DNA from 2 places in the Comamonas flocculans genome. Region 2 is predicted to be linked to the other one. Evidence: predicted binding sites of a transcription regulator. Region 2 holds the regulator's gene; the other holds the start of a gene.

Region 1 (15,636 bases), 1.0 Mb from region 2:
TTCCGACGCCACGCTGGCCACCGCGCCGCTGTCGCAGTTGCCGGGCCAGAACATCGACGATCAGCTGCCGCCCGAAATAGCGCGACACGTGCATGAGGCCATCACCCGCGCCGTGCAGAGCGGGCAGGCCCAGACCTTGCAATACACCCTGATGACACCGGCAGGCCTGCGCCACTTCGAGGGCCGCTGCCAGCCCGTGGGGGTGCCGGTGCGCGGGCGCGGGGCGGTGGTCTTCATCGCGCGCGACCGCACCGATCAGGTGCACTCCGAAGTGCTGCTGCGCGAGTCCGAAGAACGCTTTCGCAGCGTGCTCAGCAATCTGCCCATGGTGTCGGTCAAGGGCTATCTGGCCGACGGCAGCATCACCTTCTGGAATGGCGCCTCCGAACAACTCTACGGCTACACGGCAGGCGAAGTGCTGGGCAAGGATATCGTCAGCCTGGTGGTGCGCCCCGATACCGTGGCGCGGGCGCGCGCTGCGTCGGCGCGCATGTTCAGCACCGGCAGCCCCATCCCGCCGGGCGAAGCGCGCGTACGCCGCAAGGACGGCAGCGAAGTCGACGTATACGCCAGCCATGCGCTGATCCAGGTGCAGGGACAGGCGCCCGAAGCCTTTTCCATCGACATCGACATTTCGGTGCGCAAGGCGGCCGAAGAGCGGGCGCGCTACCTTGCCTATTTCGACGCACTGACCGGCCTGCCCAACCGGCGGCTGCTGGTCGACCGTGTCCAGCAGGTGCTGCTGGAGTGCCGGCGCAACGACTCCTTCGCTGCGCTCTTCTTCCTCGACCTGGACCACTTCAAGACCCTGAACGACAGCCATGGACACGAAGCCGGCGACCAGGTATTGACGCAGACCGCGCGGCGCCTGCAGACCAGCGTGCGCGAGCAGGACACCGTGGCGCGACTGGGGGGTGACGAGTTCGTGGTGCTGCTGCCGCACCTGGGCAGCTCGGACGTGCCGGCGCCCGCCGTGCTGCGGCCGCTGGCCGAAAAGCTGCTCGCCCAACTGCGCCGCCCCTACGAATTGCAGGGACAGGAGCAGCAGCTGACGGCAAGCCTCGGCATCGCGCTGATCGACGAACACACCACCAGCGTGGACGAGCTGCTCAAGCAGGCCGACCTGGCCATGTACCGGGCCAAGGACGAGGGGCGAAACACCCTGCGTTTTTTCGACCCGCACATGCAGGCCGCGGCCAACGCCCGCGCCGGCCTGCAAAGCCGGCTGCACCAGGCGCTCAAGCACGCCCAGTTCGAGCTGTACTACCAACCCCAGGTGGACGAAATCGGCCGCATCGTCGGCGCCGAGGCGCTGCTGCGCTGGAACGACCCGGTCCACGGCCTCGTGGGGCCGGCGCAGTTCATCCAGCTCGCTGAAGAGACCGGGCAAATCATGGAAATCGGGCAGTGGGTGCTGCAGGCCGGCATGCGGCAGCAGGCGCACTGGCAGACCCAGGCAGACCTGCGCGCCCTGAGCCTGTCACTCAACATCAGCGCGCGCCAGTTCCTGCAGGAGGGCTTCGTCGGCGAGCTTGCCAGCCTGCTTGCGCGCAGCGGCGCCAACCCCGAACGCCTCAGGCTGGAGCTGACCGAGAGCGTGCTGCTGAGCAACGTGCAGGGCGTGATCGAAATCATGCAACAACTGCGCACGCTGGGGCTATGGCTCTCGCTCGACGACTTCGGCACCGGCTATTCCAGCCTGGGCTACCTCAAACGCCTGCCACTGTCGGAACTGAAGATCGACCAGGGCTTCGTGCGCGGCATCCTGGACAACCCCACGGATGCGGCGATTGCGCGCAGCATCATCACGCTGGCCGATTCGCTGCAGCTCACCGTGGTGGCCGAAGGCGTGGAAACCCGGGCGCACCACGCGCTGCTGCTCGACCAGGGCTGCCGCAAGTTCCAGGGCTACCTGTTCGGCCGGCCGGTACCGCTGGCCGATTTCGAGGCGTCCGTGCGCGCCCAGCTCTGAGATGGCGCCGGCACTGCCCCAGAGGTACCGGCCGCGCGCCGCCTAAGCCTGGCCGGCCCCCTGCGCGGCATCGCCGGTTTCGGCGCGTACCCAGTCGGCATAGGCGGTGCTCACCTGGCAGAGGTTCACCGCCAGTTCGGGCAGTTCATAGGGATGGTGGGCGCGCAGCAAAGCCAGCAGCGCCGGCACCTGCGCCTGCGCCGTCTTGCCGTCGAGCCGCCATTCGGCTTCGCGCTGCAACGCACCCTTCCAGCGGTAGTGCGATTGCACCTGCACCACCTGTACGCAGGCTGCCAGGCGTTGTTGCAGCGCCAGCGCCGCAAGCCGCTCCGCATCTTGCGCCTGCGCGACCGTGGTGCTCACGACCGCAATCGTCTCAAATCCCGTCATCGTCCCAAGCTCCCTGCAGCCCGCACGCCGCCGCCCAGCTGGCCTTGCGTGTGCTTTCCACCATTTGACCGTCACGCGGCCACCGCCAGACTACCCCAGACCCGCCCTGCCTGCCAGCCACGCAAGGCCGGGGCCCGCACCCCGCTTCACCAAGGGGGCCGGCGCAGGGGGCGCAGGGGGCACAGGCGACCCCGCACGCCATTTGCCTGCACAAGGCGCCCTTCGGAACGTGACATTCGGGGGAACTTCGGTTTTGGCACTCTACCTAACCGAGTGCTAACATTTAGACCAAGACACAGAAAGGACCGCTCCCATGACCTTGTCCGAAGCCCGTACCAGCACCGCCCTGACGCCTGCCAACCCTTGGGCCATGGTGCCGCCGCTGGGCAATCTGGACGCTTACATCACGGCGGCCAACCGTTTGCCCATGCTCACGCTCGACGAGGAGCAGCGTTTCGCACGCCAGCTGCGCGAGGACAACAACCTGGAAGCCGCGGGCCGGCTGGTGCTCTCGCACCTGCGCCTGGTGGTTTCCATCTCGCGGCAATACCTGGGCTACGGCCTGCCCCACGGCGACCTGATCCAGGAAGGCAACATCGGCCTGATGAAGGCCGTGCGCCGCTTCGACCCCGACCAGGGCGTGCGCCTGGTCAGCTATGCCATGCACTGGATCAAGGCGGAGATCCATGAATACATCCTGAAGAACTGGCGCATGGTCAAGGTGGCGACCACCAAGGCCCAGCGCAAGCTGTTCTTCAACCTGCGCTCGATGAAGCAGGAATTCAAGGCCGAGGCCGAGAACGCCGAAACCTATCGCGAAACGCTCTCCGAGCACGAGATCGACGCCATGGCCGAGCAGCTCAAGGTCAAGCGCGAGGAAGTCATGGAGATGGAGACGCGCATGTCCGGCGGCGACGTGCTGCTCGACCCGGCGCCGAGCGACGACGGCGAGCAGAGCTTCGGTCCGATCTCCTACCTCAGCGACGCCGCTTATGAGCCGACGCGGGTGATCGAATCGCGCCAGCGCGACACCCTGGCCACGCAAGGCATCGCCACCGCGCTGCAGGAGCTCGACGAGCGCAGCCGGCGCATCGTCGAAGAGCGCTGGCTCAACGTCAACGACGACGGCTCGGGCGGCATGACGCTGCACGACCTGGCGGCCGAGTACGGCGTGAGCGCCGAGCGCATCCGCCAGATCGAGGTGGCGGCGATGAAGAAGATGAAGAAGGCCCTGGTGCAGTACGCCTGAGGCGCTGCCCAGGCCTGCGCGGCCCGGCGCCGGCGCGCCTCAGCCGCGCCCCTTCTCGGCGAGCAGGGTGCGCGTATCGTCCACCAGCGCCTGCACCGGGCTGCCGTAGCGCTGGAACAGCCGCAGATGGCCGCCGGGGTCGAACATGTACATGCCCGCCGAATGGTCCATGGTGTAGCTGGTGGGCGTCGGGCCCTCGACCTGCTTGTAGAAGATCTTGAAGTCCCTGGCCACCGCGGCAAGCTCCTCGGGGCTGCCGCGCAGCGCGATGAAAGCCGGATCGAAATTGGCCATGTAGGCCTTGAGAATCTCCGGCGTGTCGCGCTCGGGGTCCACCGTGACGAAGACCGCCACGAACTTGTCGCCGTCGATGCCGAGTTCGGCCTTGACCTGCGCCAGCTCGCTCATCGTGGTCGGGCAGACGTCGGGGCAGTGGGTGTAGCCGAAGAAGACCGCCACCACCTTGCCGGCAAAGTCCTTGATGTGGCGCCGCTGGCCGAACTGGTCGGTCAGCGGCAGGTCGCGTGCGTAGTCCACGCCCGTGATGTCCACACCCTTGAAGGCTGGTTTGGGCGCTTCGGTACAAGCAGAAAATAAGCCTGCAAGGCTTGCTGACATTGCGCCAGCAGCTATGAATTTGAAGAATCCTCGTTTGTGCATTGCAAGGCTCAGAACACGTAGTGGTCCACCAGCAGCGCCAGAAACAGCAGGCTCAGGTGCATGATGGAAAAGCGAAAGGTCTTGCGTGCGAGTGCGTCGGAATAATTGCGCCACAGCCGAAAGCCGTACCAGCAGAACATCAGGCTCAGCACCACTGCGGCCGCAAGGTAGATCCAGGAACTCATGCCGTAGACGAACGGCATCAGGCAGCCTGCGAACAAGACCCAGGTGTACAGGAAGACGTGCAGCCGCGTGAATTGGTTCCCGTGGGTGACCGGCAGCATGGGCAGGCCCGATTTGCGATAGTCCTCCACCCGGTACAGGGCCAGCGCCCAGAAATGCGGCGGCGTCCACAGAAAGATGATCAGGCACATGATCCACGCCTCGGGCCCCACCTGACCCGTCATCGCGGCCCAGCCCAGCACCGGCGGCATGGCCCCCGAGGCGCCGCCGATGACGATGTTCTGCGGCGTCATCGGCTTGAGCACCACGGTGTAGATGATGGCGTAGCCGACGAAGGTGGCGAAGGTCAGCCACATGGTGAGCGCATTGATCAGTACCTGCAGCACGACGCAGCCCACCAGGCCCAGCACGGTGGCGAACAACAGGGTCTGTCGGTTCGTCAGTTCACCCCTGGCGGTCGGGCGCCAGGCGGTGCGCTTCATGCGCGCATCCATGGACTGCTCGATGATGCAGTTCACCGCCGCCGCTGCACCGGCGACGCACCAGATGCCAAAACTGGCGATCGCCATCCTCAGCCATTCGCGCACCGTGGGCCAGCCCGGCACCGCCATCACCATGCCGATGAAGGCACAGAAGACGATGAGCTGCACCACCCCGGGTTTGGTGAGTGCATAAAACTGGCGCGCCCGCGGGGGCAAGGGGCGTGCTGCCCGGGGCGCCGCGTCGGCGCCGGCCATGGAGGTGTCGGAGGTATGTGCTGCTGTCATGCAGAAGCTCCTGCTGCGCTGGATGCAGGCCCCGCCGGGGCGCCGGTGCTGGCGGACAGGGCCCAGGTCAGCACCACCAGCAGCGCGGCCGCGCCACCCGTGTGCAGGACCGCGGCCACCAGGGGCCAGTCCAGCACCACGTTGGACAGGCCGGTAAGAAACTGCAGCACCAGCAGCAGCCACAGCCAGTTGGCCTGGGCAGCGAGTGCCGGTGCGCGTCGGCGCAGCTGCACGGCCACCACCGCCAGCGCAAGCAGCACCCCGTAGGCCGCCAGCCGGTGGGTGTAGTGGATCGCGGTCAGCGCCTCGAAGCTGATGTGGCTGCCGTCCGCCCGCAGGCCCAGCTCGCGCCAGAGCTGAAAGCCTTCCGCAAAAGCCATCGGTGGCCACCAGCTGCCTTGGCAGGTCGGAAAGCTGGTGCAGGCAAGCACCGCATAGTTGGTGCTGACCCAGCCCCCCAGCAGCAGCTGCGCGAGCACCAGCAGCATGCAGGCGACAAGACCGTGACGCAGCCCGCGCGCAACCGGCGCGGGCGAGCGGCCTTCCACCGCCAGGCTCAGGCGCACCGCCGGCACGCACAGCAGCATCAGCAGCACCGCCCCGCCCAGCAGGTGCAGCGTGACGATGGCCGGAAACAGCCGCATCGTCACCGTCAAGGCGCCGAATGCGCCCTGCAGACAGACCCAGAGGAAGGTGGCCAGCATCCACCAGCGTCCCAGCACCGGAGCCGGCGCCAGGCCTCGGCGGTGACGGCGCCATTGCCACCACGCGGCGATCGTCAGCACGACGATGAGCGCGCCCACGCTGGTCGCGAGATAGCGGTGGATCATCTCTATCCATGCCTTGGTGTGCGTCACCGGTCCGCTGGGCAGCTGGGCCTGGGCGGCGCTGATTTCGGCATTGGCCCCGAGCGGATTGGATTGGCCGTAGCAGCCCGGCCAGTCGGGACAGCCCAGGCCCGAATCGGTCAGGCGCGTGAAGGCGCCAAAGAGCACCAGGTCGAAAGTGAGGAACAACGTGAGCGCGGTCAGCGCCTGCAGCCGCCTTGAGCCACTGCCATGGCGGTGGCGCCAGGCGGTCCAGGCCAGCGGAAACAGGGCGATCAGCGCGCCGAAAGCGAGCAGTTCCCAGACCGGCGCCCAGTCGTAGAGTGCGGTGTGCGCAGCGTTCATTTGCCCTCTCCCCGGCCGGGCCGGTCCCAGGCGGCGGAGGCGTACAGCAGGCGCGACAAATCCTTGCGCACCCGCTCCGCGCTCGCGATCGTCAGTTGGGGCGGAAAGCGCATCATCCAGTTGCCCTGCGGATCGACCAGATAGAGCTGCTCAGGCAGCGCATGCCCGGTTGAGGGTGCAAGCCAGCGCTGCAGCGCCTGCGCGTCGATGCGGCGCACCGTCGCATCACGCAAGGCATCGCGGATCTCCTGCGGCGGAGCGGCGTCGTCCATGATGAGCCAGACCCAGTCGATGCGGTCACGCCCCTCGCCCAGGCTCTCGCGCAGCTGCCGCTGGAAGTAAAGGTTGTTGCGGCAGACCTCGTCGCAGGCGCCGTCGGCCACGCTGAGCAACAGCCACTGGCCGCGCAGATCACCGAGCACCCCGGCCGAGCCGTCGAGCGCCTGGATGGGCTGAGCTTGCGGCATGGGCCGTTGCGGCTCGATCAATTCACCGAAATTCAGCAAGCCGCCGCTGGGGCGCACGACGTAATAGACGAAATAGGACGCGAGCACCGGCGCCACGCAAACTGCCAGCATCAGCCAAAGCTGCCAGCGGCCCTTGCGTGAGTCGGGCAACCGCCGGGCCTCGAGGGCACCGGGCAGGCTGTGCACCGTCAGCTGCACCGGATCGGTCGATTCAGCGGCGGCGGCCGCCAAGGCGTCGGATGAGTTGGAACCAGACATAAAGCACAACCACCAGGGCGCAGAGCCCAAACCATTGAAAGGCGTAGCCATAGTGCATGTCCACGCCGCTGTCCGGCGCGGGCCAGTCACGCAACAAGCCATCGTCTGCCGCGTCGGTCTGCACCACGGTCAAGGGCAGCAGATCCAGCGAATAATCGGCCGCGTAGGCGGCAATCGTCAGATTCTGCCGTATCTGGCCAGCGCCCTTGGCATCCGGCGCATCGGCAAACTCGAAAAGCCGGCCCGGCTCGCCCGCGATACGGCCACGCAGCACGATCTCGCCCTCGGGCTGCGCCAGTTGCGGCAGGCGGGTGCGGTCACTGAAGTCTCGCGCTGCCCAGCCGCGCTGCACCGCCAGCACCTGGCCGCTGCCGGCAAGCTGCAGCGGCGTGTAGACGTAGAAGCCGGGCTTGCCGTGCATCTGGCGGTTTTCCAGATACACCGTCGCATCCGCAAGCCAGCGCCCGCGCAGCTGCACTGGATGGTAGGCCTGGGTCTGCGCCAGCGCCGGGTCTTGCGCCAGGGCGGCGAGCAACTGCGCAGCGGACCAGGGCGCAAGCTGCTCACGGTCGAGCATGGCCTGATGCGCGGCAAGTTTCTCGTGCGCGCGCGACAATTGCCAGCTACCGAGCCATCCGGTTGCCACGGCCATCGCCAGCGCCGCCACGGCAATCAACGCAAAGCGCAAACCGGACGCAGAGCGCCCCGCATCAACCATCGGAAGCACGCACCATGAAAATCATCATTGCCTTGGCATTCCTTGCCATTATCGCCAGCCTCGGTGCAGCCTATGTCTTCATGGTGCGCGGAGACCCCAAGGACGACCAGCCATCGAGCACGCGCATGGCCCATGCGCTCGCGGTGCGCGTCATCCTCTCCATCGTGCTCTTCGTCTGCCTGCTGGCCGCCTACAAGCTGGGCTACATCCTCCCGACCGGCTTGCTTGCGGGCAAAGCCTGAAGGCCAGCTTCACGGAAGCGGCAAAAAGGCGCCTTGCGGCGCCCTGGTGCCTCTGGTGGGCGGCACAGGCCGCCGCCTTGCTCACATCCAGTACACGAGGATGTACAGACCCAGCCAGACCACGTCCACGAAGTGCCAGTACCAGGCAGCGCCCTCAAGACCGAAATGGTGCTGCGGCGAAAAATGCCCGGCCTGCAGCCGCATGGTGATGAAGAACAGCGTCACCATGCCCACGAAGACGTGAAAGCCATGAAAACCCGTGAGCATGAAGAAGGTGGAGCCGTAGATGCCCGAATCGAGCTTGAGGTTGAGCTCGGTATAGAGGTGGTAGTACTCATAGCCCTGCACGCACAGGAAGGTCAGACCCAGCAGCACCGTCACCCACATGAAGGCAATGGTCTTGCCGCGGTTGTTGGCCAGCAGCGCATGGTGGGCAATGGTCAGCGTCACGCCCGAGGTGAGCAGCAGCGCGGTGTTGATGGTCGGCAGCCAGAACGGCCCGACGGTGCTGAACGGCTCGATGATGTCCCCGGGCGACCCGGTGGCGCCCGCGGCCACGCTGGGCCAAACAGCCTTGAAATCGGGCCAGAGAATGGCGTGCTCGAGGTTGCCCAGTTCCGGCACCGAGTGCGCGCGCCCCCACCACAGCGCGGTGAAGAAGGCACCGAAGAACATCACTTCCGAGAAGATGAACCAGCTCATGCCCCAGCGGTAAGACACGTCGATGCGCCGGCTGTTGAGCCCGGCCTCGCTCTCGTGCGCCGCATCGCGAAACCACTGGAACAGCACGCCCAGCCACCAGAGCACGCCGAACAGCAGCGCCCACTTGCCCCAGCCAAAGCCGTTCATCCAGCTGGCCGCGCCGACGATCATCCAGAACAGCCCGAAGACTGCCGTGATCGGATGGCGCGAAGGCTCGGGCACAAAGTAATACGGGGTAACCCCTTGGGTAGATGTGCTCATTTCAGCTCCTCGATCTTCAATTTCTCATTCAACACTTGTTAATGCCTGACGCTCAGGCTATCCAGTGCACCAGCGCGAGCAGCACCAGCACGAACAGCAGCACCGCGCCCAGGGCAGTGAACATCAGCGCCACCACCCCGACCTTGCGCTGGTCTTCGCTGTGGCGCCTGCCGTTGCGTATGCCGATCAGCGACCAGGCCACGATGCGCAGCGTCTGCAGCCATGAACCGCGCTCCGCCTTCCGATTCATGAGCCCGCCTGCAGCGCGGCTGCAGCCGGCACCAGGGCGGCGGTCGATTGCGGCGCGGCCGGCGTGCGACCTCCGACCTCGAAGAAGGTGTAGGACAGCGTGATGGTCTGCACGTCCCTGGACAGCTTGGGATCGATCACGAAGGTCACCGGCCACTGCTTCTTTTCACCGGCATCGAGCGTGTACTGGCTGAAACAAAAGCATTCAAGCTTGTGAAAGTGCGGGCCGGCCTGGCGCGGCGCATAGCTTGGAATCGCCTGGGCCGCCATGCGCCTGTCCTGCACGTTCTGGAATTCGTACATCACGGTGGCCAGCTCGCCCGGGTGCACCTGCAAGCTGGTCTTCTCCGGCTTGAAATGCCAGGGACCGCGGACATTGGCATCGAACTGCACCGTGATGGTGCGCGAGCGATCCACCTGGGTGTTGCTGGCCAGCGTCTTGGCCGATTCGCCGGTGTAGGCATTGCCCGGCACCTGGCCTTCCTGGCGCGAGAGGATGTTGATGCCCGTGACCTCGCAGATCGCCTTGTACAAGGGGATCAGGCTGTAGCCGAAGGCAAACATGCCGCAGGCCACCACCAGCAGCTTGCCCACCATCTTGGCGTTTTCGACACCGAGGTTCACTGTTTCAGCCTCCCAGCAGCGCCCAGCGCACCATGATGCCGAAAAACAGCACGAGCACGATGGACGCCAGGATCAAGCCCAGGCGCAGATTGCGTTTACGCTGGTCCTGGCCAGACATCTCCAGTCTCTCCTGTCGCGGCGCGCTGCCCTCGTGCCTTCAGCCGGCGATGCGCGTGGCGCTCGCGTCCAGCTTGGGCGGCGTGGTGAAGGAATGGAAGGGCGCCGGCGAAGGCAGTTCCCACTCCAGGCCATAGACGGCACCTTCCCAGGGACGCTGCGGCGCCTTCTCGCCCTTGCCGCGCATCAGCGGCACCACGACGGCGAAGAAGAAGTACACCTGGGCCAGGCCGAAGAAGAAGGCGCCAATGGAGGCAATCATGTTGAAGTCGGCGAACTGCATGGGGTAGTCGGCATAGCGGCGCGGCATGCCGGCGAGGCCCAGGAAGTGCATCGGGAAGAAGGCCACGTTGAAGGAGATCATCGACCACCAGAAGTGGATCTTGCCGCGCGTCTCGTTGTACATGTAGCCGGTCCACTTGGGCGACCAGTAGTAGAACGCACCGTAGATCGCGAACAGCGAGCCCGCCACCAGCACGTAGTGGAAGTGGGCAATGATGTAATAGGTATCCTGGATCTGGGTGTCCACCGGCACCACGGCCGGAATCACGCCGGTGAAGCCGCCGATGGTGAACACGAAGATGAAGCCCACCGCCCAGAGCATGGGGGTTTCAAAAGTCATGGAGCCGCGCCACATGGTGGCCGTCCAGTTGAACACCTTCACACCCGTCGGAATCGCGATCAGCATGGTGCCATACATGAAGAACAGCTGGCCGGTGACCGGCATGCCCACGGTGAACATGTGGTGCGCCCAGACGATCATCGACAAGGTGGCGATGGCCGCAATCGCATACACCATGGAGGTGTAGCCGAACAGGCGCTTGCGCGCGAAGGCCGGGATGATCTCGCTGATCATGCCGAAGGCCGGCAGGATCATGATGTAGACCTCGGGGTGGCCGAAGAACCAGAAGATGTGCTGCATCATGACCGGATCACCGCCGCCGGCGGCGACGAAGAAGTTGGTGCCGAAGTGGCGGTCGGTCAGCGTCATGGTGAGCACGCCGGCAAACACCGGCATCACCGCCAGCAGCAGGTAGGCGGTGATCAGCCAGCCCCAGCAGAACATCGGCATCTGCATGAGCTTCATGCCCGGAGCGCGCATGTTCAGGATGGTGACGATGATGTTGATCGCCCCCATGATGGAAGAGGCGCCCATGATGTGCAGCGAGAAGATGGCGTAGTCGAGAGACATCGGCATCTGCAGCGACAGCGGCGCGTACAGCGTCCAGCCGCCTGCGGGCGCGCCGCCCGGCATGAAGAAGGTGGCCGAAAGAATCAGACCGGCGGGCACCAGCAGCCAGAAGCTGAAGTTGTTCATGCGCGCGAACGCCATGTCCGAAGCGCCGATCTGCAGCGGAATCATCCAGTTGGCGAAGCCCACGAAGGCCGGCATGATGGCGCCGAACACCATGATGAGGCCGTGCATCGTGGTGAAGGAGTTGAACATCTCCGGATTCACGATCTGCAGGCCCGGCTGGAACAGCTCGGCACGGATCAGCATCGCCAGCGTGCCCCCCACCATCAGCATGGTGAAGGAGAACAGCAGGTACATCGTGCCGATGTCCTTGTGGTTGGTGGCAAACACCCAGCGACGCCAGCCCGTAGGCATGTGGTGGTGGTGGTGGTCGTGCCCCTGCGCGAGGCCGCCCACCTGGCCGTGATTGTCCAAAACTGCACTCATGCTCGACTCCTCGTTACGCGTTGTGCATCAGCACTCATTTGGCTCGCTGGGCCACGATTTCGGAAGGCTGGACCACCTGGCTGGTCTTGTTCGACCAGGCGTTCTTGGTGTAGGTGACGACCGCCGCCAGATCGGTGTCGCTCAGCGCATTCCAGGGCGGCATGGCGCCATTGGCCGCGCCATGCAGCACGATCTGGATCTGCTTGGCATGGTCGTCGCTCTTGACGACGGCCGAACCATCGAGCGCCTTGATCGCGCCGCCACCCTGGCCATTGGGCTGGTGGCAGGCGGCGCAATTGGCCGCATACACCTTGGCGCCGCGCTCGGCCAGCGGTGCGAGCTCCCACACCTTGTTCGGATCGTCCAGCAGAGCTGCGGCCTTCTTGTGCTGCTCGTCCACCCACTTGGTGTAGTCCTCGCCCGAGACCACCTTCACGTGGATCGGCATGTAGGCGTGTTCCTTGCCGCAGAGCTCGGCACACTGGCCGTAGTAGTCGCCGATCTTCTCCGCACGGAACCAAGTGTCGCGCACGAAGCCGGGAATCGCATCCTGCTTGACCCCGAAGGAGGGTACGAACCAGGAATGGATCACGTCGTTGGCGGTGGTGATCACGCGCACCTTCTTGTTGACCGGCACCACCACCGGGTTGTCCACCTTGAGCAGGTAGTCGTCGCCCTTGGGCGTTCCGGCGCTGGACAAGGCACGCTGTTCAGGATCAATGGTGGAGAGAAAGCCGATGCCCTCGCCTTCGCCTGCAAGGTAGTCGTAGCCCCACTTCCACTGGTAGCCGGTCGCCTTGATCGTGATGTCGGGGTTGGTGGTGTCCTTCTGCGCCACGATGACCTTGGTGGCCGGCGCCGCCATCCCGATCACGATCAGAAAGGGCACGACCGTCCAGGTCACCTCGACCATGGTGGATTCATGGAAGTTGGCCGACTTGGCGCCGCGCGACTTGCGGTGGTTGATCACCGAATAGAACATCACGCCGAACACGCCGATGAAGATCAGCGTGCAGATGATCAGAAGCATCCAGTGCAGGTCGCTTTGCGCCTCGGCGATCTTGGTGACCGGCGGGTGCAGGTTGAGCTGGTTGACCGCCGGCCCTCCGGGAAGGTCCTGGACCGCATGGGCGGTGCTTGCCAGCCAGGTGCCACACACGAGCAGGGGCGCAGCCAGCCGGTTGGAAATGCTTCTCATAGTTCTCCCACTTCTCTGCAAAGCACGTTCAGCGCGGGCAGCAGCCCACGCACCACGGGCGGCAAGGGCCCGCATCCCGCAGGATGCAGACCGCCCCGAATGCCGTGTACGACGAAAGGTTTGCGCCGCGACACGGCGGCGCACATGCATGATTCTTGACACGTTCAATGTCCATCCGGGCCACGCTGCGTGGCACCTTGTCTCCGTTTGCGGCGGCTCCCGAGTGCAGGTTCTGCGCGCCAGGCGGACACTGCGGTCGGCGCTGGGCGAGCTCACCACGACGGGCAGGGCCACCGTTTCTTGTCAGTCGAAAATTCTAACCATTTATGCGCCAGGGTGTTGCTTGACAGCGGGATTGGCACCCATCTGCGCGAGGTACTCGGTCTTGGTCTTGGTCCACGAGCGTTGCTCGCGCGGGGCGCGCGCTGCAGGCTTGAACGCGTGCCCGTAGATGATTTCGAAAGTCAGGGCCAGGCGCCCCTCGTTCTTCGGGTCCGGCAGCTGCTCGGCGATGGCGTGCTCGAGCTCGCGTTTCCACTGGCGCCCGCGCAGCGCAGGAAAGCGCTCGGGGTGCAGATTGCGCCCCAGGCCGCGCAATTCCTGCAGCAGGCGCTCGGGGCTGGCAAAGGTCAGGATGATGCGCTCCATGTCCATCACCGGCTCCGCAAAGCCGGCGGCGGCGAGCATGTCGCCCCAGTCGTGCATGTCGGTGAAGCTGTGGCTGGGCTGTGGCCAGCCCAAGCGGGCATAGAGCGCCCTGAGCTCCTGCACGGTGTCCGGTCCGAGACAGGAAAACATCAGGAAGCCATCGGGCGCGAGCGCCCGGTGCCAGCGGGCGACGAGCGCCTGGGGTTGCGCGCTCACATGCAGCGCCATGTTGGCCCAGAGCATCTGCATGCTCGCCGGAGCGGGTTCGGCAAAGTGCTGGCGCGGCCCCCGCCAGCGCGCGGCGCTCCACCATGCGGGGGCCAGCTCGCGGCGTGCCACGGCCTGGGCGGCGGCGCTGGAAGTCTCGTGGATCCATTGCGGGGCGCGGGGCAAACCGGCGGCGATCGTGGCATGCGCCTGCAGGCCGCCGCGCACCGGGTCCCAATGGCACCAGTTGTCGGGCGGGCGCACGATCCAGCTGAGCCGCTCCTGCATGCGACGCGCCACTTCCTCATGCAGCCAGGGTGAGGGTTCAGCCGCCAGCGCATGCCAGCGGGCGGCGGCGGCGGGGTCTATCGTGGGTGGGGTCTTTTCCGGCATGGCGTCCTGCAAACCCGCGCGAGTATATTGAGCCCATGCTCTTCACTCGGCTGTTGGGGACATCGTTCGCCGGGGCCGGGTGGCTGCCCAGCCGCTGCGTCGTCTGCCGCGCCTGGCCGGCGCAGCGCATCTGCGTCGACTGCGCGAGCACGCTCGCGCCGCTGCGCCGGCGTTGCCCACGCTGCGCCCTGCCGCTGGCAGATGGCGCGCCGGCATGCGGGCACTGCCTGCGTGAACCCTCGGGGCTCGATGCCTGCGTTGCGGTGGTGGACTACGCCTGGCCCTGGTCCGGCCTGGTCACGCAATTGAAGTTCCATGGCGCGCCCGGTGTGGCGTCGGCGCTGGCCGAGCTGATGCGCACCCGCCCTGATGCGTGCGAGATGGTTGCGGCCTGCGACGCGCTCGTGCCGCTGCCGCTGGCCCCGGGCCGGCTGCGCGAACGCGGCTACAACCAGGCCCAGCTGCTGGCACGCGCGCTGGCGCGCACCAAGCTGCGAGCGCACTGGCTGGTGCGCTCGCGCGAGACCACCGCCCAGACGCGGCTGGACCGGCGCGAGCGCCTGCGCAATCTCCAGGGCGCGTTCCGGCTGACGCCGGCGGCGCAAGCCCAACTCCCGGGCAAGAGCGTGCTGCTGGTCGATGATGTGATGACGACCGGCGCGAGCCTGCATGCGGCGGCCGAGGTGCTGCGCGGTGGCGGCGCACTCAGCGTGGGTGCGCTGGTGTTTGCGCGCACACCCTGAGGCCGGGCCCAGGCACGCCACAATCGGGACCCATGTTCCACGTCGTCCTGGTCGAGCCCGAAATACCGCCCAACACGGGCAACGTGATTCGCCTGGTGGCCAACACCGGTTGCCGGCTGCACCTGGTGGAGCCGCTGGGCTTTTCGATGGAGGACCGGTTGCTGCGCCGCGCGGGCCTGGACTACCACGAATGGGCCGACGTGCGCTGCCATGCCAGCTGGCAGGCACTGCTCGATGAAGCGCAGCCGCGCGCGCAGCGCATGTTCGCGCTGACCACGCACGGGCGGCGGTCCACGCACGAGGTCGCGTTCGAGCCGGGCGACTGGCTGGTGTTCGGTTCGGAGACGCGCGGCCTCGCGCCCTGGCTGCGCGAGCGCTTCGCGCCCGAACAGCGGCTGCGTCTGCCCATGCGGCCCGATCAGCGCAGCCTCAACCTCTCCAACGCGGTGGCCGTCACGGTATTCGAGGCCTGGCGGCAAAACGGCTTTGCCGGAGCCGCCCCCGCAGCCGGCTGAGCGGGCTCAGGCGGCGTCGAGCCACCGGCACAGCGGCTGCCACTGCTCCAGATCGCGCGCCACGCGGGTGGGCGAGACGTCAAACAGCGTCAGGCCATGGGCGGCCAGATGCACATAGTTTTGCGTGCTGCGCAGATGGCCCAGCACCGGCAGACCCAGCGTGGCCACGAACTCCTGCAACTGGTCGGCCGCATGGGTGCGCGGATCCACCCGCATGCAG
Region 2 (15,636 bases):
GCAGGCCGCCGATGATGATCACCGGCATCATCAAGGCCCAGCCGCCCTGGCCCAGCAGGCGCAGGCGCCGCCCCAAGGGCACGCGCGCCGTGATCGCGGCGTTCTGGCTGCGCGCCACGAACCACCAGGCAATCACCAGCACCAGCCCCATGAGCACGCCGGGCACGATGCCCGCGAGGAACAGCCGGGTGATGGACACGTTGGCCGTCACGCCGAAGATGAGAAAGCCGATGGACGGCGGTATCACCGGCGCGATGATGCCGCTGGCCGCCATCAGGCCGCAGGCGCGTGCGGGGTTGTAGCCGGCCTGGCGCATCATGGGCACGAGGATGGCCGCCAGCGCCGCCGTATCGGCTACGGCCGAACCCGAAAGGCTGGCGAGCATGATGCCCGCGCCTATGGCCACGTAGCCCAGGCCGCCGCGCAAGTGGCCGACGAAGGCGCCGGCCATCTCCACGATGCGCTTGGACAGGCCGCCGGCGTTCATCAGCTCGCCCGCCAGGATGAAGAAGGGCACGGCCATCAGCACGAAGTTGTCGGCCCCGGCGATCGCGTTCTGCACCACCACCTGGCTGTCGAACTGGCCGGTGACGAGCATCAGCGCGATGCCCGAGAACATCAGCGCGAACGCGATCGGCACCCCCAGCGCGATCAGGGTGAGCAGGGAGATCAGGAAGACGGTGGCGGTCATGCGCGCGGTCCCGTCTGGCCGCCGACCTCGGCTTCGATGCGCTCGGAAGCCTGCTCGATGCGGTCGCCCAGGTCGTGCGTCATCTTGTCGAAGTCGCCGCGCAGCGCCCGCACGATGTTGTAGCTGACCGGCACGATCAGCGCCACGCCGAAGACGATGCCCACGCCGTACAGCCAGGCGTAGGAGATGCCCAGCACCGGGTAGGTGTTGCCCAGGTTGATCACGGTCTGCTTCCAGCCGCCGACGATGAACACCACGCAGCCGGCCAGGATCAACAGGCCCGAAAAGGTGATGAGTGCGCGGCGCAGGCGCGGCCCCACGCGCCGCTGCAGCGTGTCGAAGCCGATGTGTATGCGCTGGGCCGAAGCCAGCACCGCCCCGAGAAAGATCAGCCAGACGAAGAGCAGGCGCGAGAGCTCTTCCGATACCGCGATGCCGGAATTGAAGGCGTAGCGCAGCACCACGTTGCCAAACACCAGGATGCCCATGATGGCAAGACAGGCCACGATGAGCACTTCAAAGGTGTGCGTGATGCGCCTTGCCCAGGGGTTGGGCGCGTGTTCGGTGTGCAAGGGCATGGTCTGCCGGGCTTTCTGAGGGTGGCGGGATTGGATAGGGTTTTATCGAGAAAGTAAAGACTGACCTTGCGGCGTCCAAGGTTAGTGGCGCGGCGGCTCGGGCCAGGGCGGCAGCGGCGCGCGCAGCCGCTCGAAGGCATGGGCCAGTTGCAGCACGCCCAGGTCGTCAAAGCGCTGCCCGGCGATCTGCAGGCCTATGGGCAGCCCCGCGCCGTCCACGCCGCAGGCGATCGAGGCGGCGGGCTGCTCCGACATGTTGAAGGGTACGGTGAAGGCAATGTGCTCCAACGGGCGCAGCGGGTTGTTGGTGGGCGAGGGCAGTTCGGCCGCGAATGCGGTGATGGGCGCCGTGGGCGAGAGCACGTAGTCCACCTGCGAGCAGGCCCGCACCGTGGCCACGCGCGTGGCATGAAACTGCTGGCTCGCGTGGTAGACGTGCTCGGCGCTGAAGCTGGCCGCGCTCTCGGCCCAGTCGCGAATGTAGGGCAGCACGCGGGCGCGGCGTCCGGGCCCGAGCTGGCGCAGGTCCATGAGTGAGCGCATGCGCCAGAAGTGGTCCATGCCGTCGAGCATCTCGCGCCCGAGCCAGGGCTGCATCGGCACGATGCTGGCACCCGCCTGTTCGAACAGCCGTGCCGCCGCTTCGACGCTGGCGCGCACCTGGGCATCGACGGCCAGGCCGCAGCCGGCATCGAGCAGCAGCCCCAGGCGCAGACCGCGAAGGCGCTGCATGCCGCGCGCATGTGCCCCCCAGTCCACCAGCTGGGGCGGCAGGCCCATGCTGTCGCGCACGTCCGGCTGCGCCAGCACTTGCATCATCAGCGCCGCATCGCCCACGCTGCGCGTGATCGGCCCGGCGCAGCGCCCGGTGTAGGGTGGGTCGATGGGCACGCGTCCCAGGCTGGGCTTGAAGCCGAACACGCCGCACCAGGCGGCAGGCAGGCGGATGGAGCCGCCGATGTCGGTGCCGACGTGCAGCGGCCCGTAGCCGGCGGCGGCCGCGGCGCCCGCGCCGGCGCTGGAGCCGCCCGGCCCCTTGTCCAGGTTCCAGGGGTTGCGCGCCGTCGCGTGAAAGCTGGAAACGCCCGAAGACAGCATGCCGTAGTCGGGCATGGTGGTCTTGCACAGCAGCACCGCACCGGCTTCGCGCAGACGCTGGGCTGGAGGTGCGTTCACGGCCGAGGGCTGGAGTTCGCTCGCCGCCGTGCCCAGGGGTGTCGGGTCGCCGCGCGTGGCGATGTTGTCCTTGATGGTTACGGGCACGCCGTCCAGCGGCCCGCAGGGCGCGCCCCGCAGCCAGCGGGCCTCGCTCGCGCGCGCCTGCTCCAGCGTGCGTTCGGGCTGCAGCAGATAGGCGGCGTGAAGCTGCGGCTCCCAGATCTCGATGTGGTGCAGCAGCGCGCTGGCCACTTCCAGGGGCGAGAGGCTGCGGCGCCGGTAGGCGTCAAGCAGGGCCTGCGCGCCCAGTTCGTGCAGCGCGCTCATGGCAGCGCCGCCGTGTTGATGCGCTGGGTGGCCTTGTCCATCTCGCCTGTGACCAGCTGCGCGATGCTGTCCAGGCCGTGTTCCAGGGCCTTTTCCATCAGCTGTCTGTCGCCCTGGGCGGGGCGGCCCAGCACCCAATGGATGACTTCGGCCTTGACGCCCGGATGCCCTATGCCTATGCGCAGGCGCCAATAGTCGCTTGCGCCCAGCTGCGCGTGGATGTCGCGCAGGCCGTTGTGCCCGCCATGGCTGCCGCCGTGCTTGAGCCGGATCTGGCCCGGCGAGAAATCCAGCTCGTCGTGCACGACCAGGATTTCCTGCGGCGCGATCTTGTAGAAGCGCGCCAGCGCGGCCACCGATCTGCCCGAGGCGTTCATGAAGGTCTGCGGCTCAAGCAGCCAGATGGCGCGTCCCTGCACGCTGGTGCGCGCCGCCAGGCCGTGCCAGGCGCGCTCGGGCAGCAGGTTCGCGCCCAGTTGCCGGGCAAGGCGGTCGATGAACCAGAAGCCGACGTTGTGGCGCGTGGCTTCGTACTCGGGCCCGGGGTTGCCCAGCCCGACGAAGAGTCTGATCATGGGGAGCGATTATGCGGACCGCGTGCGGCACCGGCGAAAAAAAACGGCCCGCAAGCTGCGGGCCGTCCCGGTGTGCGTGCGGCGTGTGGCCGCTGCGATCACTTCTTGGCGGGGGCCGCTGCTGCCGCAGCGTCGGCCGCGGCCGGCTCTTCCTCGATCACCTCGGGCAGCTTGACCGAGACCAGCGCCGGGTTCTTGTTGGAGCCGCGCACCACGGCCTTCACGCCCACGGGCAGGCTGATCGATTGCAGACCGGGGATGGTCTTGGAGGTCAGGGCGCTCAGGTCCACCGTGATGTGCTCGGGCAGTTGCGAAGGCATGCAGATCACGTCCAGCTCATGCAGCAGCGGCGTGACGGTGCAGCCTTCGGTGGCAACGGCGGGCGAAGCCTCGATGCCTTCGAAGTGCAGCGGCACCTTCATGTGGATGCGGGTCTTCTCGTCCACGCGCTGGAAGTCCACGTGCAGCACCTGTTGCTTGTAGGGGTGGAACTGCACGTCGCGCAGCAGCACCCTGCTGGTCTGGTCGCCCAGTTCCATGTCCAGGATGGAGGAGTGGAAGGCCTCCTTCTGCAGGGCGTGCCACAGCGCGTTGTGGTCCAGCTCGATCATTTGCGGCTCGCTGCCCGCGCCATAGACGATGCCGGGCGCGCGGCCCGTGACGCGCAGACGGCGGCTCGCACCCGTACCTTGCGTGTTGCGCTCAAAAGCGACGAATTTCATGTGAGAACTCCAGTGTGCGGGCGGCCGCGACCAGCCTGCCCGCCTGTTTGAGAAAAAAGACCCCGTGCACCATGCGACGGGGCCCGCGCTGCCATCGGATTGGGTTCAGCTGAACTCCGAGAACAGACTCATCACCGACGCTCCGCTGGCGATGCGCTGTATGGTTTCGGCAAACAGCGGCGCCACGGAGAGCTGGCGAATCTTGGGGCATCCGCGGGCGGCTTCGCTCAGCGGGATGGTGTTGGTGACCACGACTTCGTCGAGTACCTCGCCCTGGGCGATGCGCTCCAGGGCCGGACCGGAAAAGATCGGGTGGGTGCAGTAGGCATAGACCTGCTTGGCACCGCGCTCCTTGAGGGCGCTGGCTGCCTTCACCAGAGTGCCGGCAGTGTCGATCATGTCGTCCATGATCACGCAGTTGCGTCCGTCGATGTCGCCGATCACGTTCATCACTTCGGAAACATTGGCCTTGGGACGGCGCTTGTCGATGATGGCCAGATCGCAGCCGAGTTGCTTGGCCAACGCCCGCGCGCGCACCACGCCGCCGACGTCGGGGCTGACGACGATGAGGTTGTCGTGCTTTTTCTCGTTCAGATCGCGCAGCAGCACCGGCGAGGCGTAGATGTTGTCCACCGGAATGTCAAAGAAGCCCTGGATCTGGTCGGCATGCAGGTCCATGGTCAGCAGGCGGTTCACGCCCACGGCCTGCAGCATGTTGGCCACCACCTTGGCCGAAATCGGCACGCGCGTGGAGCGCGGGCGGCGGTCCTGGCGGGCATAGCCGAAGTAGGGGATGACGGCGCTGATGCGCTCGGCCGAGGCGCGCTTGAGCGCATCGACCATGATGAGCAGCTCCATCAGGTTGTCGTTGGTCGGTGCGCAGGTGGACTGCACGACGAAGATGTCGCGCGCACGCACGTTCTGCTTGATCTCCACGGTGACTTCACCGTCGGAAAAACGCCCGACCTGGATGGATCCCAGCGAGATGCCCAGGTTTTGCGCTATTTCCGTCGCCAGTACCGGGTTGGCATTGCCCGTGAAAACCATGAAATCGGTGTGATGGGCTTGCATCGGCATGGAAGAGCGGTCTGACGGAAGATGGCGCAAGGGGCTAGCTGTGGCAGGGGAGGAAGGATTCGAACCCTCGCATGCCGGAATCAAAATCCGGTGCCTTGACCAGCTTGGCTACTCCCCTACACGGGTCGCACGCTCGGGCGTACAACCCTGCAATCATTCATCCCGGACCCACTCGGCCAGTGGATGAAACCCGAGATTCTGACACACTTTGATGCTCCAATGCGCGGGTGCGTCTGAAACATCGATGGTGTCCTTCGTCACGGCAAACACGGCACTGCCGGAGCCCGTCATGCGCCCCGAAAGGCCTCGGCTCGCGAGCCAGTGCAGCGCCTGAGCCACCTCGGGACACAGGCGCTGTGCCACCGGCTGCAGGTCGTTCCTGCCAAACCCGAACGCACTGCGCGCTTGCTCTGCAACGAAGCCGGCGATTGTAGCAGCCTGCGTGTCGCGTCGCAGCGACGGATCGGAAAAAATGCGTGCCGTCTCCAGCCCTGCCGCGGGCTTGACGACGACGAAGCGCGTGCCCGCCTGCACCGCTTGTGGCGGCAACGGCGTGAGCGCCTCGCCCACGCCTTCGGCCCAGGCGTTTTGCCCGAGGATGAAAAACGGCACGTCCGCGCCCAGCGCGAGCGCGATGCGCGCCAGCGTACTGCGCGGCAGGTCCAGCTGCCACAACCGGTTGAGTGCCAGCAGCGTGGTGGCCGCATCCGAAGAGCCACCGCCCAGCCCGGCCTGCGTCGGCAGGCGCTTTTCCAGCGTGATGTGCGCGCCTTTGGTGCAGCCGCTGGCCTGCTGCAGCGCACGCGCGGCGCGCAGGCACAGATCGTCCTCGGGCAGCGCGGTGCTGCCCAGGTCTTCGCGGCTCAGGCGTGCGCTGGCGCGGCACTCGACGTGCAGCAGATCGCACCAGTCCAGCAGCATGAAGGCCGACTGCAGCAGGTGGTAGCCGTCGCTGCGCCGGCCGAGCACGTGCAGGAACAGGTTGAGTTTGGCCGGCGCCGGCAGGTCGTGCAGCGAGCGCATGGCGCGCCTCAGCGCTCGAGCACCACGCGCAGCACCGCGGTGGGCAGCGGCTGCAGGCGCGTGGCGACGATGCGGCCCGAGTCAAGCGCCGCAAGGTCCGCCTCCCAGCCGCTGGCCTGCGCCTTGCGCCCATGCAGCCAGCCAAAGAGCGCCGCGACGGGAATGCTGGCGCCAGTCAGCGCCTCTGCCAGCGCTTGCAGCGACGGCGAGCGCTGCTGGCGATTGCCGTCGTCCAGCACCGCCAGGCCCGGTTTCCAGCTCAGCTGTGCGAGCACGTTGCCCAGCGGGTTGTAGAGCGTGAGCTGTCCCTGCTCGGCGCTGCCCTGCAGCTCGAAGGCGGCGGAAAACGACTGGGCCGGCTGGTCCGGCCCGAGCGCCTGTACCTGCAGCGCAAGACGCCCGCGCCAGTGCTCGGGTTTGGCCGCGTCGGGGGAGGCGGGCGGCAGGGGCGCGCAGGCGGCCAGCCAGCTTGCGGCGAGCAGGACCAGGGCTTGGCGCCGCGCCGGCAGGGCAGGCCTCAAGGGCGCACCCCGAAGCGCCGCATGGTCTCGAGCAGCGTATCGTTGTCGCGCTTCAGGCGCAGGCCAGCGCGCCAGGCTTCACGCGCACGCGCACGCTCGCCGAGCTTCCAGAGCACCTCGCCCAGGTGCGCGGCGATCTCGGGATCGGGCTGGCCGCGCATGGCTTGCTGCAGCAACTGCAGCGCGCGCTGGCGATTGCCCAGCCGGAATTCGACCCAGCCCAGGCTGTCGGTGATGTAAGGGTCACCGGGTGCGAGCTCCAGCGCCTGCTCGATCAGCGACTTGGCCTCCTGCAGGCGCAGGCCGCGGTCCGCGAGCGAAAAACCCAGCGCGTTGAGCGCGTGGTGGTATTTGGGATTGCGCTCCAGAATGGTGCGCAGCAGCCGCTCCATCTCGGGCAGGCGTTCGAGCTTCTCGGCAAGCATCGCCTGTTCATAGAGATAGTCGTCATTGTCCGGCTGCAATGCCGCCGCCCGGGCCTGCACTTCGTAGGCGCGCTCCGTCAGGCCCACCTGTCGCAGCAGTGCGGCTTCGGCCTGCAGCTTCGCGGCGGCTTGCGCGTCGTTGCTGGCGGGCAGGTTGCGCAGCAGCGCCAGCGCTTCGCCCAGGCGCCCCTGGCGCGCCATCAGCAGCGCCCGGCGCAGTTGCACCGCCAGGCGCGAGTCGTCGTCGTCCGTCAGGCTGAGCCAGTGCTCGGCCTGGTCCAGGTCGCCGCGCTGCTGTGCGATTTCCGAGCGCAGCAGATACATCTGGCGGGTCAGCGCCTCGGTGCGCTCGGAAACCGGCTGCTTCTCGTGCAGCGCCGCAAAACGGTTCAGGCTGGCTTCGGCTGCGTCCAGCTGGTGGGCCTGCAGTTGCAGAGTGCTTTGCAGCAGCAGCGCCTGCATGTTGTCAGGCTGTTCGGCGGTGATGGTGTTCATCTGCGCCAGGGCGGCGCTGGTCTGGTTGCTCTCGGCCAGATAGCGCACGTAGCCCATGCTGATTTCGGGCAGAGGCTCGCCATCGAGGTAAGGGTGCAGCAAAGGCTCGGCCTCGGCCATCTTCTCGTCGAGCAGCTGCAGCACCAGCCCCGCGAGGGCGTCGTTGTCGCCGTCGAACTTGTGCGCCAGCCGCGCGGCCACCAGGGCGCCGATGCGGTCGCCGGCGGCAAGGCGCATGCGGCCTACGCTGGTCCAGGCATTGGCGGCGGTGGCGGGCTGCTTGAGCAGCTCGCTCATGGCCTCTTCGACCACGCGCGCGGCCAGGGCTTTGTCGCTGGCGTGGGCGTAGAGCAGCGGAATCGCGTTGATCACCGCCACCTGCCGCTGGGGAGCCGCCAGCGCCAGCTCGCGCTCCAGCGCGGGACGGCTTTCCGCAATGCGATTGAGCGCCACCAGGATGCGCAGCACGAAGCGGTTGGCGTCGCGCGACTCGGGGTCGGCCTGCTGCCAGGCCTGCGCTGCCACCAGCGCGGCCTGCGCCGAGCGCGACTGCAGGGCGATCTCGGTGGCGCGGCGGTAGAGCTCGCTGCTCTGGCTGCGCCGCGCGGCGTCCAGCATCAGGGCATAGCCTTCGCCGGGCTTGCCTGCTTCGGTGCTCAGCTCGCCCAGCAGGACTTCATAGAACAGTTCGGCCGTCGCTGCAGCACGCACGGCCTCTGACGCTTGCTGGGCAGGTCCGCGCATTTCCGCCGGGCTGGGGGTGCCGGTCGCCGCCGGCTGGGCCACGGCGGCCAGGGCGAAGAAGCTGCTCAGCAGCGTGGACGACACGAGGCGGGGTGTGCGCGGCATCGCACCATAATAATCGATGGGTTGCGCCGCTGGTGGCGCGACGCAACGCTGCGGGCGGCGCAAAGGCGCGGCCTGCCTGACCATGCCGGAACTGCCAGAAGTCGAAGTCACGCGCCGCGGATTTGCCGATGCGATCGCGGGCGCGCGCATCACCGCGGTGGTGCTGGGCAAACCCTTGCGCTGGCCGCTTGGAACGGCCCCCCGAACCCTGATCGGGCAGCGCGTGCTGGCCGTGCGCCGGCGTGGCAAGTACCTGCTGCTTGACCTGAGCGATGGGCTGCTGCTGCTGCACCTGGGCATGTCCGGCAGCCTGCGCTTTGCCGCGGCGCTGCCGCCTGCGGGTGCGCACGACCACTTCGAGCTGCAGACCGAGCACGGCCTGCTGCGCCTGCACGACCCGCGCCGCTTTGGCGCCGTGGTCTGGGCAGCGAGCGAGGCTGCGCCCGCCGCGCGCAAGCTGCTGGGCGGCCTGGGCATGGAGCCGCTGTCCGACGACTTCGACCTGACGCGCTTTGCCCGAGCGCTCAAGGCCACGCGCCAGAACATCAAGCAGGTGCTGCTCGCTGGCAAGGTGGTGGTGGGCGTGGGCAACATCTATGCAAGCGAAGCCTTGTTTGCCGCGCGCATACGCCCCACGATCGCTGCCGCGCGCCTGGGACCGGAGCGGGTGCGGCGCCTGCATGCGGCCATCCGCGAGGTGCTGGCGCGCGCGGTGGACAGCGGCGGCAGTACGCTGCGCGACTTTTCCGGCGTGCAGGGCGACAGCGGCCACTTTCAGTTGCAGGCCAGCGTCTATGGCCGTGCGGGGCTGCCCTGCATGGCCTGCGGCACGCCGATACGCCTGCTGCGCCAGGGCCAGCGCAGCAGCTTCTACTGCCCGCGATGCCAGGCGCGCTGATGCAGCCCGCCGACCTGGCCGACCGCGTGGTGCGCTGGCAGCAGACGCACGGACGCCGGCACCTGCCTTGGCAGGGCACGCGCGATCCCTACCGGGTGTGGCTGTCGGAAATCATGTTGCAGCAGACCCAGGTGGTGACGGTGCTGGACTACTACCCGCGCTTTCTTGCGCAGTTCCCCGACGTGCGGGCGCTGGCGGCTGCAAGCCAGGAGCAGGTGCTGGCCCTGTGGAGCGGGCTGGGCTACTACAGCCGGGCACGCAACCTGCACCGCTGCGCCCAGGTGGTGGTGGCCGAGCACGGTGGGGTGTTTCCCGCAAACAGCGCGCAGCTCGCGCAGCTGCCCGGCATAGGCCGCTCCACCGCCGGCGCGATCGCCGCCTTCTGCCATGGCGAGCGCGCACCCATCCTGGACGCCAATGTGCGCCGGGTGCTCACGCGCGTGCTGGGTTTTGCCGCCGACCTGTCGCAGGCAGCCAATGAGCGCGCGCTGTGGGCGCTGGCGCAGGAGCTGCTGCCGCGCAGCGATCTGGCGCACACCATGGCGCTGTATACCCAGGGTTTGATGGACCTGGGCGCCACCGTCTGCCTGGCCCGCAATCCCGATTGCGCGCGCTGCCCGCTGGCCGAGCCGTGCATCGCGCGCCGCCAGGGGCGCCAGAGCGAATATCCGGTGCGCAGCCGCCGCACCCAGCGGCGCGGCGAAGACTGGTGGTTGCTGATCTGCCTGGATGCCGCCGGCCGCTGCTGGCTGGCGCGGCGTCCACAGCAGGGCATCTGGGCGGGGCTGCATTGCCCACCGGTGGCGCCCAGTCGTGCAGCGCTCGACGCGCTGCTGGCGCCGCGGGCGCAGCCCGAGGAATGGCCAGCGTTTACCCATGTGCTCACGCACCGCGAGCTGCGCCTGCATCCGGTGCTGGTGCGGGCGCCGCCGCAGGGACTGCCCGGGGACTGGTTTGCGCCGGCTGAATGGCGGGCCTTGGGCCTGCCCGCGCCGATACGCAAGCTGTTGGCGGGTCTGATTGCTTCGGAAGAATCGCTCTTTTGATAGCTGCTACCGCACGCCAGTCAAGCGTTTGCGGCCAATTTCTTCTGAATATCTGAAGTGCTTCAGCTGCCATCCAGTTCGCGGTGGCGCTTGAGCGTGGTCCAGTCGCCTGCAAAGTGTTCGGCCAGTCGCTCCACCAGATAGACCGAGCGGTGCTGCCCGCCGGTGCAGCCCAGGCCGACCGTCACATAGCTGCGGTGGTTGTGCGCCAGCGGCGCGAGCCAGTGCTGCAGGAAGCCGGTGATGTCCGCCTGCATGCTGGCGACCTCCGGCTGCTGGCGCAGGAAGTCGGCCACCGGGGCGTCGCGCCCCGTCAGCGGGCGCAGCTGGGGGTCGTAATAGGGGTTGGGCAGCATGCGCACGTCGAAGATGTAGTCCGCGTCCATGGGAATGCCGCGCTTGAAGGCGAAGGACTGGAACACCAGCGTGAGCCGCCCCGGCGGCAGCGCCATCAGCTTCTTGACGTAGGCCAGCAGCTGGGCGTTGCGCAGCGTGCTGGTGTCTATCACCAGCGACTGCTCGCGCAGCTCGGCCAGCAGCTCGCGCTCCAGGCCTATGCTTTGCACCAGCGCCTGGCGGCCGTCGCGCAGCTCTTCCTTGGACAGCGGGTGGCGCCGGCGCGTTTCGGAAAAGCGCCGCACCAGGGTTTCGGTGCTGGCGTCCAGGAACAGCGTTTGCACCTTCACGCCCTCGGTGCGCAGTTCCTCGAGCTGGCGCGGCACCAGGGGCAGGGCGGCGGCGCTGCGCACGTCGATGGCCAGCGCCACGCGGTTGGCATGCTCACGGTGCTCCAGGCGCGCGAAAGCCCCCAGCAGCTCGGGCGGCAGGTTGTCCACGCAGTAGTAGCCCGCGTCCTCCAGCGCATGCAGCGCCACCGTCTTGCCCGAGCCGGACATGCCGGTGATGAGCACGAGTTCAAGCGACACGCCCTAAGCCTCCCCCGCGCCGGCCAGCATTTCGCCGGCGTGCGCCAGCGTGGTCGCCGAGAGGTGCTCGCCGCCGAGCATGCGGGCGATCTCGCGCGTGCGCTGCTGGCCGCTCAGGGCCGCCACGCTGCTGCTGGTTTGCGTGCGCGTGCTGTGCTTGGCCACCAGCCAGTGCTGGTCGCCACAGGCGGCCACCTGCGGCAGGTGGGTGACGGCCAGCACCTGGCGGTCGCGCCCGAGGCGGCGCATGAGCCGCCCCACGGTCTCGGCGACGGCGCCACCCACGCCCGAGTCGATTTCGTCAAAGATCAGCGTCGGCACTTCTCCGAGCGCGCTGGTGGTGACCGCAATGGCCAGCGCGATGCGCGAAAGCTCGCCACCCGACGCTACCTTGCCCACGGCGCGTGGCGTCATGCCCGGATGGCTGGCAACCAGAAACTGCACCTGGTCGATGCCGTGCGTGGCCGGCTCGCTGGCGGCGCTGACCTCCACCACGAAGCGCCCGCCCGTCATGCCCAGGCCCTGCATGGCCTGGGTGATGGCTGCGGCCAGCGGCGTGGCCGCCTTGCGCCGTGCGCGCGACAGCAGCTGCGCGGCCTTGTCGTAGGCCTGGCGCTGCTGCTGCTCCGCGGCCTGCAGCCGCTGCAGGTCGCTCGCCTCGTCCAGGCTGTGCAGCGCAGCCCTCCAGCCGGCCAGCAGGGCGGGCAGCTCCTCGGGCGTGCGCCGGTAGCGGCGCGCCAGCTGCAGCCACAGCGACAGGCGCTCCTGCAGTTGCTCCAGGCGCGCCGGGTCGGGTTCGCTGTGGCGCAGGTAGCCGTGCAGGCTGTGCGCGGCGTCCTCGGCTTCTGCCAGACAGGAGGTGAGGGCGGTGCACGGCGGCTCGAACTGCGGCTCCACCGCCAGCTGTTCCTGCAGTGCCTGCAGCGCGCCGGCAAGCTGCCCGAGCGCGCCCCGGCCCTCGTCGGGCTGCAGCGCGTCCAGCGCCTGCCGGGCGCTTGCGAGCAGCGCCTGGGCGTTGGCCAGGCGCGTGTGTTCGGCGTCGAGCTCGCTCCATTCGCCTTCGAGCGGGGCGAGTTTTTCCAGCTCCGCAATCTGCCACTGCAGGCGCTCGCGCTCCTGCTGCAGGCTGTCCTGCGCGCTGAGCGCCTGGGCAAGCGCCGCGTGCGCCGCGCGCCAGGCGCTCCAGGTGCGCGCCACTTCCCGGGTGTCCGCGCCCGCGTAGGCATCGAGCAGGGCGCGCATGGCGTCGGCGCGCGTCAGGCTCTGCCAGGCGTGCTGGCCGTGGATGTCGATCAGCCATTCGCCGAGCGTGCGCATCTGCGTGGCCGTGGCAGGCACGGCATTGATCCAGGCGCGGCTGCGTCCCTGCGCATCGACACTGCGGCGCAGCAGCAGGCCGTCGTCGTGCGGGATGCCGGCTTCGTCCAGCCAGGGCAGGAGCGCGGCGGGCAGGGCGTCGAACTCGGCGCTGACCTCGGCGCGCTCGGCGCCTTCGCGCACCAGCGCGGTGTCGGCGCGCGCGCCCAGCAGTAGTTGCAGCGCGTCGATCAGGATGGACTTGCCCGCGCCGGTCTCGCCGGTCAGCACGGTGAAGCCTGCGTGCACGTCCAGATCGAGTTCGCGCACGATCACGAAGTCGCGCAGCGCGATGCGGCGCAGGGCCATGTTCAGGATCCCCCTTCGTTCCAGCGCAGTTTGCTGCGCAAGGTGGCGAAGTAGCTCCAGCCCACGGGGTGCAGGAAGCAGGCGCTGTAGGGTGAGCGGCGCACCAGCACGCGGTCGCCGGGTTTGAGTTGGGCGAGCGACTGCATGTCGAAGTTGGCGCTGGCCTCGCGCTTGCTCAGCAGCTCGATCGCCACCTCGGCCGCGTCCGGCAGCACGATGGGGCGGTGGGTGAGGGTGTGCGGCGCGATCGGTACCAGCACCCAGCCTGGAATCGAGGGATGCAGCATGGGCCCGCCGGCCGACAGCGCATAGGCGGTCGAGCCGGTGGGCGAGGCGATGATGACCCCGTCCGCCCGCTGGTTGGCGACGAAGTCGCCGTCCACCTCGATGCGCAGCTCCACCATGCCCGAGGTCGAGCCGCGATTGACCACCACGTCGTTGAGTGCCAGCGCCTCGAACACGCAGTCGCGCCCGCGCAGCACGCTGCCGTGCATCAGCGGGCGCACATCCTCTTCATAGGCCCCCTCGAGCATGGGCGCGAGCATGGCCTCGAAACCTTCGAGCGCGATGTCGGTGATGAAGCCCAGCCGCCCCTGATTGATGCCTATGAGCGGCGTGCCATGGCGCGCCAGACGCCGGCCCACGCTGAGCATGGTGCCGTCGCCGCCCACCACCAGCGCCAGGTCGCAGTGGCGCCCGATCGCGTCCAGGTCGTGTGTGGGAAAGTCCCGCAGCTTGACATTGACCGCGGTTTCATCGTCCAGCGCCACCTCGCAGCCGTGCTGCAGCGCGAAGGCGGCGATCTCGCGCACCGCCTTGCACAAGGTGTCGGGCACGCTGCGTGCGCGCGACTTCTGGTACTTGCCGATCACGGCGACGCGGTGGAAGATGGATTGCATGGCCTTGATTACAACACCCGCTGCGGGCCGGTATGGCTTGCTATGGTAAGCGCTGGTGCGGTGCTCGGGGGCGCGGAGCGGGGTGCGGGCCGCGACTGGCCCTAGAATGAAACGCATGCTGGACGAGCGTGGCAAATTGTTGCTCAAGGCGCTGGTGGAGCGCTACATCGCCGAGGGGCAACCGGTCGGCTCGCGCACGCTGTCGCGCGCCTCCGGGCTGGAGCTTTCGCCGGCCACGGTGCGCAACGTCATGTCCGATCTGGAAGAGCTCGGCCTCATCGCCAGCCCGCACACCTCGGCCGGGCGCATCCCCACCGCCAAGGGCTACCGCCTGTTCGTGGACACCATGCTCACGGTGCAGAAAGAGCGTCTGCCGCACCTGCAGATCAAGCCCGAGCAGCCGCAAAAAGTGATAGCGCATGCGGCGCACATGCTCTCCAGCCTGTCGCAGTTCGTCGGCGTGGTGATGGCGCCGCGCCGGGCCTCGGTATTCCGGCACATCGAGTTTCTGCGGCTGTCGGAGCGGCGCGTGCTCGTGATCATAGTCTCGCCCGACGGCGACGTGCAAAACCGCGTCATCTTCACCGAGACCGACCCCAGCCAGTCGCAGCTCGTCGAGGCGGCCAACTTTCTCAACACCAACTACGGCGGCCTGACCATGGAACAGGTGCGCGAGCGCCTGAAGAGCGAAGTGGACAGCCTGCGCGCCGAGATCGTCCAGCTCATGCAGGCAGCGGTCAGCGCCAGCAGCGAGGCGCTGGACGAATCGCAGGACGAGGTCATCATCTCCGGCGAGCGCAACCTGCTGGCGGTGAGCGACTTTTCCAGCGACATGGACAACCTGCGCCGCGCCTTCACGCTGTTCGAGCAAAAGACGCAGATCCTGCGCCTGCTCGACATCTCCAGCCGCGCCGAGGGCGTGCGCATCTTCATCGGCGGCGAAAGCCAGGTGGTGCCGTTCGAAGAGCTGTCCGTGGTCAGCGCCCCCTATGAGGTCGACGGCCAGATCGTGGGCACGCTGGGCGTGATCGGGCCGACGCGCATGCCTTACGACCGCATGATCCAGATCGTGGACATCACCTCGCGGCTCGTCTCCAACGCGCTGAGCCACCGCAGCTGAGCCACTACAATGCGCCCCGGCCCGCCCTGCGCGGGCCATGCTTTCGGGCCGTTAGCTCAGCTGGTCAGAGCAGAGGACTCATAATCCTTTGGTCGTTGGTTCAAGTCCAACACGGCCTACCAGGATAGCAAAGGAAACCCTGCTACATAAACACTAGCGGGGTTTTTCTTTTGGTGTTGCTTGTAGGCAATCTGTAGGCACTTTTGCCAAATACGCGCCGGTTAGATCCTTCACCCGGCGCGCGCGGGGTGCACCGTCACTTCGTTTTTACGAAGTGAGCGCACCAGGGCTCACCCATGCGCGCGCGGGGGGAACCACCCGCGTTTGAAACGCGACTGGCCCGAATTGTGCCGCCCACGCGCGCGGGGGGGAACCCTCACTTGAAACGGTTTCAAGTGAGAAGCCTGGTGCCGCCCATGCGCGCGCGGGAAGGAGGGGTCGCAGTTTGCGCACACCTTTATCCAGGCTTGTGCCAGTGATGCGCTGCAGGTCATCGCCTAGGGCTTCGGCGCGGGCCAGGTGCTGGTTGATGGCCTGCTTGGTCATGCCAGCAGCGGCGGCGGTTGAAGCGGCGAAGCCCTGTTCATGCTGTGGGCCGGCAGCGCGGCCATCGGTTACGCGGCAATCGTCTATCCCCACCC

The links. The regulator HrcA, encoded in region 2, represses chaperone genes, less so after heat shock. The targets are predictions, from matches to a motif close to TTAGCACTCNNNNNNNNNGAGTGCTAA.
Region 1: a site for HrcA is predicted at 2,616-2,642, ahead of rpoH (RNA polymerase sigma factor RpoH). Genes of this name have one in related genera too.

What each region holds. Positions count from the first base shown of each region.
Region 1 is NZ_CP042344.1:451,550-467,185, forward strand. Features, by position in the region: gene FOZ74_RS02340 (EAL domain-containing protein) at 1-1,972, shown strand, start outside; gene cutA (divalent-cation tolerance protein CutA) at 2,015-2,362, opposite strand; gene rpoH (RNA polymerase sigma factor RpoH) at 2,676-3,611, shown strand; gene FOZ74_RS02355 (SCO family protein) at 3,651-4,271, opposite strand; gene cyoE (heme o synthase) at 4,280-5,191, opposite strand; gene FOZ74_RS02365 (COX15/CtaA family protein) at 5,218-6,393, opposite strand; gene FOZ74_RS02370 (SCO family protein) at 6,390-7,118, opposite strand; gene FOZ74_RS02375 (SURF1 family protein) at 7,072-7,770, opposite strand; gene FOZ74_RS02380 (twin transmembrane helix small protein) at 7,851-8,078, shown strand; gene FOZ74_RS02385 (cytochrome c oxidase subunit 3) at 8,160-9,041, opposite strand; gene FOZ74_RS02390 (DUF2970 domain-containing protein) at 9,094-9,291, opposite strand; gene FOZ74_RS02395 (cytochrome c oxidase assembly protein) at 9,288-9,914, opposite strand; gene FOZ74_RS16110 (cytochrome oxidase small assembly protein) at 9,919-10,032, opposite strand; gene ctaD (cytochrome c oxidase subunit I) at 10,072-11,712, opposite strand; gene coxB (cytochrome c oxidase subunit II) at 11,747-12,910, opposite strand; gene FOZ74_RS02410 (methyltransferase domain-containing protein) at 13,235-14,158, opposite strand; gene FOZ74_RS02415 (ComF family protein) at 14,194-14,901, shown strand; gene FOZ74_RS02420 (tRNA (cytidine(34)-2'-O)-methyltransferase) at 14,934-15,416, shown strand; gene FOZ74_RS02425 (ParA family protein) at 15,423-15,636, opposite strand, start outside.
Region 2 is NZ_CP042344.1:2,764,672-2,780,307, forward strand. Features, by position in the region: gene FOZ74_RS13245 (TRAP transporter large permease) at 1-691, opposite strand, end outside; gene FOZ74_RS13250 (TRAP transporter small permease) at 688-1,269, opposite strand; gene FOZ74_RS13255 (amidase) at 1,351-2,754, opposite strand; gene pth (aminoacyl-tRNA hydrolase) at 2,751-3,329, opposite strand; gene FOZ74_RS13265 (50S ribosomal protein L25/general stress protein Ctc) at 3,428-4,051, opposite strand; gene FOZ74_RS13270 (ribose-phosphate pyrophosphokinase) at 4,157-5,122, opposite strand; tRNA gene FOZ74_RS13275 (tRNA-Gln) at 5,170-5,246, opposite strand; gene ispE (4-(cytidine 5'-diphospho)-2-C-methyl-D-erythritol kinase) at 5,282-6,151, opposite strand; gene FOZ74_RS13285 (lipoprotein insertase outer membrane protein LolB) at 6,160-6,672, opposite strand; gene FOZ74_RS13290 (tetratricopeptide repeat protein) at 6,669-8,441, opposite strand; gene mutM (bifunctional DNA-formamidopyrimidine glycosylase/DNA-(apurinic or apyrimidinic site) lyase) at 8,524-9,339, shown strand; gene mutY (A/G-specific adenine glycosylase) at 9,339-10,385, shown strand; gene rapZ (RNase adapter RapZ) at 10,448-11,311, opposite strand; gene recN (DNA repair protein RecN) at 11,315-12,976, opposite strand; gene FOZ74_RS13315 (NAD kinase) at 12,979-13,875, opposite strand; gene hrcA (heat-inducible transcriptional repressor HrcA) at 13,991-14,995, shown strand; tRNA gene FOZ74_RS13325 (tRNA-Ile) at 15,041-15,117, shown strand; gene FOZ74_RS13330 (hypothetical protein) at 15,263-15,636, opposite strand, start outside.